2 regions of the Sphingomonas fuzhouensis genome follow, and region 1 is predicted to be linked to the other one. Evidence: riboswitches for the same ligand, from Rfam matches in the RefSeq annotation. Region 1 holds a riboswitch; the other holds the start of a gene.

Region 1 (5,935 bases):
GGCGGCTTCATCTAAAACGACGAACGGCCCGGCGAGTCTCCCCGCCGGGCCGTCCTTCAGCCAGTCCGCCAGTTTAGCGGCAGCGGACCTGACCGCGATCGATCTGCTGGCCCAATAGCGCGCCGCCGCCCGCACCGATCACGGTGCCGAGCAAACGCGAGCCGCCGCCCGCAATCACATTGCCCAGCGCGCCGCCCGCCAGACCGCCGATCACCAACCCGGTGGTGCCGTCATTGCGGCGGCAATAGAAACGGCCGTTCATGCCGCGATAGATGCGGTCGTTCCGCCCCAGCGCGCGCGGCTGATAATAGCGGCCGTCGCGATAATAGCGCTCGGGATAATAGCCGCGCTGGCCGGGCTCGAATCGGTTATAGTCGTAATTGCGCCAGCGGACGTTGCGCATGTCCTTGCGATAATCCTTGCGCGCATCGCGGATATCCTCCCGATATTCCCGGCGCGCCTTGCGGATGTCGCGCGGCGAATCGGCACGGCGGACATCGCGGTTATAGTCGCGGCGGGCATCGCGGACGTCTTCGCGATATTCCTGACGTGCTTCCCAACCATTGCGCTGCGCCTCGGCAGGAATGGCGGCAAAGGCGGTGGCGGCGATGGTCGCCGTCAACAGAGCGATACGCATCACTATACTCCCGTTGATGATGGGAGGAAGAACCCGCCTCTACGCGCGTTGTTGCGTGAACCGAAAACTACCTTGCATTCACTATAGCGACAGCATCATCTGTTTGATTTTCCAAACAAAAGGGGCGCCACCCGAAGGTGACGCCCCTTGCCCCTGCGTGACAAAAAAAACCGGTTTAGCGGCAGCGGCGGTTGCTCGTGCCGCGCTCGATCTCGCGGCCCGCCAGCGCGCCGACGGCGGCACCGCCCAGCGTGCCCAGCGTGCGGTCGCCGCGCGTATCGATGGTGCGACCCAGCAGCGCGCCCGCGACGCCACCCACGACCAGGCCGGTCGTGCCGTCCGGCTTGCGGCAGCGGACGCGGCCACGGTCATCGCGCCATTCGCGATACTTGTAGCGGCGCTGCGCATCGGCGGCGGTGGCGGGCAGGACCAGCGAGGGGACGACCATCGCGGTGCAGCCCAGAGCAAGCATCAACTTCCGCATGACAAACTTCCTTTCGAATTTGATCTGACGCCGTAACGTCCTACTTCTACTGTCCGTTGCATGAACATGAGATAACGTCGCGTTCATGTAAACCATGCCCTTTCCGATAGGGAAAAGCGCCTTTAGGGTCGGCGCCGATGCTGCCCCAACCGACCGCCATGCTGCCCGCCGTGATGCCCTGGCTCGATCTGGCGGGGCTCGCCGTGTTCGCGGTGTCGGGCGCGCTGGCGGCGGCCAAGCATCGCCAGACGATGGTCACGCTGGTCTTCTTCGCGCTTATCACCGGAGTCGGCGGCGGCACGCTCCGCGACCTGCTGATCGATGCGCCGGTTTTCTGGGTGCATGATGCGCGGGTGCCGCTGGTCTGCCTGATCGTCGCGGTGGCAGTGTGGCTCACGCCCGAGCGCTGGTGGCGCGGGAGCGCGCTCGACTGGTTCGACGCGGTCGGGCTGGCCGCCTATGCGGTGTACGGCGCGGCCAAGGCGAGCGGCTATGGCATCACGCCGATCCCGGCGGCGATGCTGGGCGTGGTTTCGGCCTGTGTCGGTGGGATCATCCGCGACGTGATCGCGGGGGAACCATCGATCCTGATGCGCCCCGAACTCTATGTCACCGCCGCCGCGCTGGCATCGACCAGCTATGTGATCTTGACGCAACTGGGCGTGCCGCTGGCCGGGCCGATCGCGGCGCTGGCAGGCTTTCTGTTGCGTGGGGCGGCGATCCATTACCGCATCGCCCTGCCCGCCTATCCGGCCAAGGGGTGGGAGGACCGGGGCTAAAGACGGATGACAGGAGATAGACTGCCCCCTCCCCTCACGTTCACCGCCCCAGCATCAGCTCGGGCCGCACCACCCGATCGAACGTCGCCTCATCGACCAGCCCCAGTTCCAGACCCGCTTCCTTCAGCGTCTGTCCCTTATGATGGGCATGTTTGGCGATCTTGGCGGCATTGTCATAGCCGATCTCGGGCGCCAGCGCCGTCACCAGCATCAGCGAGCGGTCGAGCAACTCGGTGATCCGGTCGCGATTGACCGTCATCCCCTCGACCGTGCGGGTCGCGAAGCTCTCCATACCGACCGACAGCAGATGGATCGAGCGCAGCACATTCGCGCCGATCAGCGGCTTGAAGACATTCAGTTCCAGATGGCCCTGCAGGCCGCCGACCGTCACGGCGGCATTGTTGCCGATCACCTGCGCCGCGACCATGGTCAGCATCTCGCACTGGGTCGGGTTGACCTTGCCCGGCATGATCGAGCTGCCCGGCTCGTTGGCGGGCAGTTCCAACTCGCCCAGCCCCGAGCGCGGGCCGGAGCCGAGCAGGCGGATGTCGTTGGCGATCTTGGTCAGCGCCACCGCCAGAACGTTCAGCGTGCCGTGCAGGTCGACCAGCCCGTCATTGCTCGCCAGCGCCTCGAACTTGTTGGGCGCGGTGACGAAGTCGAGGCCGGTGGCGTCGGCGATCTCCGCCGCGATCGCCTCGGCAAAGCCATGCGGCGCGTTCAGCCCGGTGCCGACCGCCGTGCCCCCTTGCGCCAGCGGCAGGATATTGCGGTGGAGCGTCCCCTCGATCCGGTCGCGGGCATTGGCCAGTTGCTGGACATAGCCCGAAAATTCCTGACCCAGCGTCAACGGCGTCGCGTCCTGCAAATGGGTGCGGCCGATCTTGACGATCGCGTCCCATTCCTTCGCCTTGGCATCCAGTGCGGCATAGAGCCGGTCGAGCGCCGGAAAAAGCTGCTTGGTCACGGCCAGCGCGGCGGCGACGTGCAGGGCGGTCGGGAAGGTGTCGTTGGACGACTGGCCGCGGTTCACATCGTCATTGGGGTGGACCGGCGACTTACCGCCGCGCGTACCGGTCAGCATCTCGTTGGCGCGGCCCGCGATCACCTCATTGGCGTTCATGTTGGACTGGGTGCCCGATCCGGTCTGCCAGATGACGAGTGGGAACTGGTCGTCATGGCGCCCGTCGATCACCTCCTGCGCCGCCGCCTCGATCGCGTCGGCCTTTTCTGCCACCAGGCCATGGCCGCGATTGATCCGCGCCGCCGCCTTCTTCACGATGGCGAGCGCATGGATGATGCCGATCGGCATCTGCTCGCGCGCGCCAAAGGGGAAATTCTCCAGGCTGCGCTCGGTCTGCGCGCCCCAATAGGCGCTGGCGGGGACTTCGATGGGACCGATCGAGTCGGTTTCGGTGCGGGTGGTGGCGTTCTGGGTCATGCGTCAGGGACTCACCGATGGGGCCAAGGGTTCCGGTTACATAGTCGTCATGACGCCGACAGACGAGGGTGCAACACTTGCCACCCCGCCCCCATCCGCCTATCGCCGCCCTCGCGACAGGTTCCTTGAAAGAGGATGAAAAGGGAATGGGGTGCGACACCCCGGCTGCCCCTGCAACTGTAAGCGGCGAGCCGTCCGCCACGACGCCATTGGGCCAACGCTCGAGAAGGCGGCGGACCGGTGCCGACCCGCGAGCCAGGAGACCTGCCCGTCGCGGTCGTCCTTCGGCTGGTCAGGGTGTACCGGACGAAACGGGGCTTTCCCCTCGCGCGGCGACAGCGCCTATGGAGACTTGCCCGATGTACGAGCCATTTTCATGCTGAAGCCCGCCGCGAACGGCCCCGCCGTGGTCGCCTGCAACACCTGCCGCCTGTCCGACGACGCGCGCGAGAACGACCAGGGCCAGCGCGGCGGCGCGCTGCTGGTCGAGGCGCTGCGCCGGGTGCAGGCGTCCGATCCCGCTTATACGCATGTCGCGGTCGAGGAGATGCCCTGCCTATTTGCCTGCCAGTCCTTCTGCACCGTCCATCTGCGCTGCCCCGGCAAGGTCGGCTACGTCATGGGCAAGTTCACCCCCGATGAGGATGCCGCGCGCGCCATATTGGACTATGCCCGTGCTTATGCCGACAGCGACTGGGGACAGGTGCCCTACAAGCAATGGCCGCAAGGGGTGAAAGGCCATTTCCTGACCCGCACCCCCCCGGAAGGATTTGTCGTCGAATGACCGCTTTTCCGACGATCGCCGCCTTTGAGACGGCGCTGGCAACCCTGCCCCAGGCCGATGACCAGGCCCGTGCCGCCGCGACCGCGCGACAGGGCCAGTTGACCAAGCCGCCGGGCTCGCTGGGGCGGTTGGAGGATATCGCGATCTTCCTCGCCGCCTGGCAAGGGGTCGAGCGCCCCCGGATCGATCGCGGCCGCGTGGTCATCTTCGCCGGGAATCACGGCGTCGTCGCGCGCGGGGTCAGCGCCTTTCCCCAGGAAGTGACCGCGCAGATGGTCGCCAATTTCGCCCATGGCGGGGCCGCGATCAATGCGCTGGCGGCAGCCGCCGGGCTGGAACTGGCCGTCGTGCCGCTCGACCTCGACCGGCCGACCGCCGACTTTACCACCGCCCCCGCGATGAGCGAGGCGGAATGCCTGGCCGCGCTGTCCGACGGGGCGGAGGCGGTGGGCGATGCCGACCTGCTGGTCCTGGGCGAGATGGGGATCGGCAACAGCACCGCCGCCGCCGCGCTGGCCGCCGCCAGTTTCGGCGGGGAACCGGCGATCTGGGTCGGGCCCGGCACCGGCGTCGACGCGGCCGGGCTGTCGCGCAAGGACGCGGCGGTGGCCGCCGGGCTGGCGCTGCACCGCGCGCATCTGACCAGCGCGTTCGAGATATTGCGCCGTCTCGGCGGGCGTGAGATCGCGGGCATGGCCGGCGCAGTGCTGGCCGCGCGGATGAAGCGGATACCGGTGGTGCTCGACGGCTTTATCGGCACCGCCGCCACGGCCCCGCTCGCCTTCGCCAATCCCGCCATCACCGCCCATTGCCTGTCGGGCCATTGCTCGGCCGAGCCGGGCCATACCCTGCTGCTCGCGCGGCTGGGGCTGGTGCCGATCCTGTCACTCGACATGCGACTGGGCGAGGCGAGCGGCGCGGCGGTGGCGGTCCAGGTCATCCGCTCGGCGATCGCGGCCCATGCGCATATGGCGACCTTTGCCGAGGCGGGCGTGGCGAGCGCGTGACCCCCTTCCGCCTCCATTTGCTTCGGCATGGCGAGCCCGAACTGACGGGGCGGATGTTGGGGCGGACCGACAGTCCAGCCACGGTCGAAGGCATCGCCGCCTGTGTCGCACGGGCGGGAGGGCTGAGCGTGACCCGCCGCATCGCCTCCGACCTGTCGCGCGCGCGCGCCTCTGCCGAGGCGATCGGTCCGGCTGAAATCGATCCGCGCTGGCGGGAGCTGGATTTCGGCGAGTGGGACGGGCTGGCGGCAAGGGACATCGAACCGGAGGCGCTGCACCGTTTCTGGGCCGACCCCGATACCGCGCCCCCGCCGTGCGGCGAACGCTGGTCCAATCTGGTCGCCCGTGTGGGCGGCGCCATCGCCGATCTGGCGCCGGAGCCGACGCTGATCGTCACCCATGGCGGTGCGATGCGCGCCGCGCTGCATGTGCTGTGCGGCTTCGACCTTCGCGCGCTTTGGTCGTTCGCGCTGCCCTATGCCGCCTTGGTGTCGCTGGATGTGTGGGACGGCACGCCCCGCACCGCGCAGGTGACGGGGCTGGTCACGGCATGAAGGCGCTGATCGTCGCGCTGGGCTTTCTGACCCGGTTGCCGATGCCACGGATCGACGCGGACGACGCGGATTTTGCAGCGGCGATCCGGCTGTATCCGCTGGCGGGGCTGGTGATCGGCGTCCTGGTGGCGGGCGCGGGCTGGCTGGGCGCGCGGGTCGATCCGTGGATGGGGGCGCTGACGGCGCTGATCGCCTGGGTCTGGGCGACGGGGGCACTGCATCTGGATGGGCTGGCCGACCTGTCCGACG
Region 2 (5,935 bases), on a different contig from region 1:
CACCTCCGCCGCAGGGCAATCCCGCTCATCCGGATAGATCGTCACGCTCTCGGTAGCCGTGACGGCCTGCCCGCGTACCGCAGGGGCTTCCAGCGTAGTGCGCAAGTCGGCCACCCACGCTTGGAATTGGACCTACAAGACGGATGATGCCCTTGGTCGACAGTGGCGTTTCGCGCAATCAGAGAGCCCTTTCTGCCTCCCGTTCGTCGATCATCTGACAAAGGGTGGGGTGGCGATACTCGCCACCAGATTTCGGAGAGATTGCCGATTGTTCGTTCGCCAAAACGCTTTCAGCGTTTCTTGCAGAGGCGGCGCACTTGCAAAGGCCGCCCAATAGGCGATCGCCAATCACTCTCCCTCGTTCATCAGGGCACTAAGCCCAATGCCTTTCGATCGGCGGTGACCGCCGCATAGGTTCGCCCTGTGAGCCTCTCGCACGGAATTCGGCAACTGCTTAAATCCGTTCGATGACGCGGAGGCAGATCACAGGGCTGGTCGACAAATGCGGCGGGTGCCATGTCGCTGAGGCTGTGCTGTCCGACTTTATGGCGCTGAACCCGGGACAGCCTTTCAGCCCTCATCATCTTGAGAAAGGCGAGCATGTCGACCATGCTCGCCTTTCTGGGGCATTCGGATGCGCCTGCGCCCGTCGAACGCTGTCGATGTTACGCCTTCAGCCCTTTGGCCATGTTGAGATGCGCGGTCACCGTTGGGATCAGGTCGGTCGCGAAGGTGTTGAGCTGTGGGGCATCGCCGGTCGTGGCATAGGCTTTCAGCGCGTCCAGCGTCTGCTGGTGTCCGGCGGTTTGGCCTGCGATATAGGCTTCGTCGAACGCCTTGCCGTTCAGACCCTTCAGCCGATCCAGCGTCTGCTGCTGCTCGGCGTTCAGAGCCGGGTTGGGGGTGAGGGCGGGCGTCATTCCGGCGGTCAACGTCTTCAGCTTGGCGGTCGATGTCTCATGCGCTTCGATCATCTTGCGGGCGAAGGATTTGACCGAGGCCGAAGCGCCGTTGGTCAACGCCAGTTGGGACGTTGCGATCTCGAAGGCGTCGCTGGCCGCGGCCGTGTTGGCAAAGCTCTGCGCGGCGCTGGTCGTTGCGGTCTGCGTTGAGGCGGGCGCGGTGGTATCCGCTTGGTTGACGGTATCGGCACCGTTCGTCGTGTAGGTCGACGCATTATCCTGGTTCCGGCCACAGCCCGCCAGCGCGAGAAGGGCGGTGGTGGCGATAAGTGTCGTACGGATGGTCATGGCAAACCCCTGAAATTGCGAAGGAGATGGGGGATAAGCGTCTGTCGGGCGATGACGTTCCCATGCGGTGGACCCGGATGGGCCGCTACGTCGTTGAAGCGCGCATCGCCGCGAACCGAACAGCGAAGGAACCAGCCCATGAGCATCTTCGGCAATATTCTGAACAAGATATTCCACCATGGCGGCAACGCCCAGGCGACGCCTGCCCCCAGTCCGGCTCAGCCGACGCCCGCACCGGCCCAAGCCCCGACCCAAGCCGCACCGGCGGCCCCGGCGCCCGCCGCCCCCGCGTCCGCACCGCAAACTGTCGATGTCGGCGCGGTCCTGTCCGAAATGGCGTCCATGAAGGGCGGCGGGGGCCATTATCAAAGCTCGATCGTCGACCTGCTCAAGCTGCTCGACCTCGATTCCAGCCTTGCCGCACGCAAGCAGCTGGCCGACGAACTGGGCGTCCATGCCGCCGAGGATGGTTCGGCCGAGCAGAATATCGCGCTTCACAAGGCCGTGATGGCGAAGCTTGCCGAGAATGGGGGTATCGTTCCCGACAGCCTGCGGAACTGATCCTGGCCGATGGCGACAGGGCCGGGGGCAGCTTGACCCCGGCCCTGTCATCCCCCTCAATTCCGCAAGAGTAGCGGCACCATGGCCGGAAGGCTGCGCCGACAGGTCTGAAACTCATGGCCGGTATCGGGTGAGACATAGAGGAGGCTGTTGATCCGAGCCTTTCTCAGTGCCTCGGTATCGGCGCGGGGATCGCTGCGCGGGCCGGGCGCAAATCCTCGATTACCGATGGGGCAGCGGACTGAGCCCAGGCATCGGGGCCGTCATCATCAGCGTCGCCGTTGCGGGGCGGCACGCTCGTCTCCTCGGCCATGCGCTTCGACGTCGATCCCGGCTTTGCCCCACCCCAAAGCCCCAGGATGCGGCGCGCCTCCTGACCGGATCGCCATCGCTGATGCCCGGCGCTGGAATATGGGAACGTCCCCGGTCAGGCTTTCGCCTTGCGACCTCGCCTGGCAGGGGAGGCCTTCTTCCCTCCTTCGGGGGGCTCGTCCGACTCCACCAGTTCGACCACCTCGAATTGATAGCCCACCCAACCGCGCTGCCGTACCGCTTCGGCCATGGCGGCATCGTTCGCCATGGCCGCCTTGCGCGACTTGGCGTGGCCCCAGAACACGTCCGTCTTGCCGCCACCCAGATCGGCGACGATCCGCCAATAATGGGTGAAGGGCTGCGATGTCGGGCCGATCGTCTTCACATAGCCATCGGGCATCGTCGCGGTCAGATAGCGGTTCTTGCGTGCCATCCCGCCGCCATAGCGCAAGCGTGCCGCCACCTCATCCCGCTTGACGCATCATAAGGCTTCCGCTTAGCGATGCGCGGCCGGAATGATCCGGTGATATGATCGCGCCGGTTCCCCCGACAAGGGGGATTAAAAGGGAACACGGTGAGGGCTTTGGCCCGAATCCGCGGCTGTCCCTGCAACTGTAAGCGGTGAGCGGAACTGCACGGATCGGCCATAGGGGCGATCCAGCCACTGGGGTAACCTGGGAAGGCGCATGTTCCCGCGATGACCCGTGAGCCAGGAGACCTGCCGGCGTCAGGTCGCTCATGCCCGGTCCAGGGGATGGTCGAGGCTAGGTCCGTTCCGACGAGCGACGCCATAAGTGGCGGAGGCGCATGGGTGGCCATGGGGAATGCGGAAATTGGCGTGCCGCACGCATGGCATCCGGCCGTTCGGCAACGATCGGAAGGCCTCGGCTTGTTCGCGACAAGACGCTATGGGCAATAAAATGATATATCATAACAGAATTGGACAGGTCCGACTGGGCCTGTGGGGCGGTGCGGCGCTACTGCTAGGGGCGACCGAGGCCGGGGCGCAAAAGCTTGAGGAGCAGGCAGGCGATCCCACCGTGCTGGTGATCGGGTCGCGTGAGAAACCGGCGCTCGATACGCCCAACGCCACCGGCAGTCGGCTGGGCCTGACCCCGTTGGAGACGCCCGCCAGCATCATGACGCTCGACGGCGACACGATCCGCGCGCGCGGGGACCTGTCGATCGTGGAGGCGGAGACGCGTGCGCCCGGCCTGTCGAGCGTCGCCGATCCGGGCAATGGCGGCACCGCCTTGGCCGCGCGGGGATTTTCGGGGCAGGGATCGGTGCTGCAACTGATCGACGGCGTGCGGCTGTTCCCGGCGGCCGGGACGATCACCTTCCCCACCGACCCCTGGATGGTCGAGCGGATCGACGTGTTGAGCGGCCCCGCCTCGGTTCTCTATGGGCAGGGGGCGCTGGGCGGTGCGGTGAATGTCGTGATGCGCGCGCCCACCGCGCAGACCCATGGCCAGGCCGAGATCGGATACGGCGCGCAGGACAGTTTCCGCGCCGCCGCCGGGCTGGGTGGGCCGCTGACCCCGACGCTCGGCTATAGGGTGGATGCCAGCTATCACCGGTCGGACGGCTATGTCGATCGGGGGCGGTCGGACAGCGTCGCGCTGTCGGGCACGCTGCGCTGGACCCCGTCCGCGACACTGGCGGTGACGGTGCGCGGCGATCATGGCGACCAGCGGCCCATGACCTATTTCGGCACCCCGCTGATCGACGGGCGGCTGAACTTGGCGGTGCGCGATCGCAACTATAATGTCGGCGATGCGCGGATGCGCTTCCGCGACGACCGCGCCTTGATCCGGGTCGACTGGACGCCGAGCGCTTCGGTCAGCCTGTCCAACATCGCCTATGTCCTGACCAGCGACCGCTTCTGGCGCAATCTGGAAAGCTATTGCTGGGTGGGGGCCAGCGGCGCCTGCGCCGACGGATCGGCGGGCACGCCGGGCACGATCCGGCGGAGCAGCAATTACGGCATCCGCCACGACCTGACCCAATGGGGCGATCAGGCCAGCGCGACCTGGCGCACCGGAATCGCGCCGGGCGTTACCAATGCCCTGGTCGTCGGCTTGGACGCCAATCTGGTCCGCTTCACCCATGAGAACGACTTCGGTTCGGTCGAGCAGGTCGATGCGGTCGATCCCTTCGCCTTCGATCCGGGTCGCTTTCTGGATACGCAAGGAATCGCCCCGCGCTATCGCACCCGCACCACCGCGCTGGCGGTGTTTGCCGAGGACCGGGTGACGCTCGGCCCGAAATGGTCGGTGGTCGGCGGTGTGCGCTACGAGGTCGACAATGTCCGTCGCTGGACCGTCGCTACGCCCGATCGCTTCGTGCTGGAAAAGACGTTCCGCAACGCGACCTGGCGGGCGGGGCTGGTCTATCAGCCGGTGCCGGCCCTGTCGCTTTATGCGCAATATGCCACCGGCGTCGATCCGCTGGGCACGCTGACCACCGTATCGACCGGGCAGGTGCAGTTCAGTAATGCGCGCGGCCATCAGGTCGAGGCGGGGGCCAAATGGCTGTTCGCGAACGGCCACGGCACCGCGACGCTGGCCGCCTATCGTATCGTCAAGACGGGGCTGCTCGTCCAGCGCACGCTTGGTAGTCCGGTCGAACAGGTCGGCCAGCGGTCGTCGCAAGGCGTGGAAGCCGCCGTGACGCTCGATCTGCCGCAGGGCTTCGGGATCGACGCGAACGGCACGCTGCTCGATGCGCGGTTCGACGATTTCCGCTCGGGCGGCGTCGATTATAGCGGCCGGACCCCACCCAATGTGCCCGAGGCGCTGGCCAATCTCTGGCTGCGCTGGGATGCGTCGGCCAAGGTGCAGGCGCGCGCCGGGCTGCGTTATGTCGGGCGGCGTTTCTCCGACAATGGCGAGGCGTTCCGCATTCCCGGTTATGCGACGGTGGATACCACCTTGTCCTATGCGCTGACGCCGCGCCTGGCGGTCGATGTCCGCGTCTATAATTTGTTCGACAAGGCCTATGCCGTCACCGCTTATGGCGACCAGCAATGGATATTGGGCCGCCCGCGTGCACTCGACGTGACGCTTCGTGCCGGGTTCTGACCGGCCTTGGGGGAAGGCGGGCTTGCGGCTCGCCTTCCTCACCCATCGCTGGGTCGGGATCGTCACCTGCCTGTTCTTCGCTATGTGGTTCGCAAGCGGGCTGGTGATGCTCTACGTCCCCTATCCGTTGCTCAGCCCGGCGGCGATCTGGGCGGGCGCGCAGCCGATCGATTGGGCGCGGGCAGGACGCGCGCCGGTAGCGCCGGACGCGCGGCGGATCACGCTGGAGATGCGCGACGGAGCGCCGGTCTGGCGGATCGAGAGCCGCGCAGGCGACACCCGCATCCTGTCGGCGGAGGGCGGTGCGGTCGCTCCCGTCGACGCCGCACGGGCCAGGCGCGTCGCGACCCGGTTCGCCGGGCCGGTTCGCACCGTCGAGCGGATCGCGGACGACCAATGGACGGTGGCGGGCGGGTTCGACCGGCATCGCCCCTTGTGGAAAGTCGCGCTGGTCGATGACGCGGGAACCGAACTTTATATCTCCAGCATGACCGGCCAGCCGGTGCAGCGGACCACGCGGACACAGCGTGTGTGGAACTGGCTGGGCTCGGTGCCGCACTGGATCTACCCGACCATCTTGCGCCGCGACCGGGAGGCTTGGCGGCAGGCGGTGATGTGGGTGGCCGGGCCATGCATCGCGGTCGCGCTGACCGGCCTGTGGATCGGCATCTTGCGGCTGCGGGCCGGGCGGCGGCGCTATCGCGGCGGGCGGATGACGCCCTATCGCGG

The links. A riboswitch is a leader RNA that binds a small molecule or an ion and turns the genes downstream of it on or off. The one in region 1 is predicted to bind cobalamin.
Region 2: linked by a shared signal. The riboswitch ahead of U1H82_RS18025 (TonB-dependent receptor) and the one ahead of U1H82_RS00630 (DUF1636 domain-containing protein) in region 1 are both predicted to bind cobalamin.

The regions. Positions count from the first base shown of each region.
Region 1 is NZ_JAXSQY010000001.1:127,813-133,747, reverse strand. It holds gene U1H82_RS00655 (hypothetical protein) at 1-15, shown strand, start outside; gene U1H82_RS00650 (glycine zipper 2TM domain-containing protein) at 74-637, opposite strand; gene U1H82_RS00645 (glycine zipper 2TM domain-containing protein) at 813-1,121, opposite strand; gene U1H82_RS00640 (trimeric intracellular cation channel family protein) at 1,259-1,900, shown strand; gene fumC (class II fumarate hydratase) at 1,941-3,341, opposite strand; cobalamin riboswitch at 3,443-3,627, shown strand; gene U1H82_RS00630 (DUF1636 domain-containing protein) at 3,718-4,125, shown strand; gene cobT (nicotinate-nucleotide--dimethylbenzimidazole phosphoribosyltransferase) at 4,122-5,132, shown strand; gene U1H82_RS00620 (histidine phosphatase family protein) at 5,129-5,686, shown strand; gene cobS (adenosylcobinamide-GDP ribazoletransferase) at 5,683-5,935, shown strand, end outside.
Region 2 is NZ_JAXSQY010000013.1:351-6,285, forward strand. It holds gene U1H82_RS18010 (DUF4142 domain-containing protein) at 666-1,250, opposite strand; gene U1H82_RS18015 (DUF3597 domain-containing protein) at 1,389-1,811, shown strand; gene U1H82_RS18020 (hypothetical protein) at 2,239-2,556, opposite strand; cobalamin riboswitch at 2,645-2,863, shown strand; gene U1H82_RS18025 (TonB-dependent receptor) at 3,044-5,206, shown strand; gene U1H82_RS18030 (PepSY-associated transmembrane domain-containing protein) at 5,229-5,935, shown strand, end outside.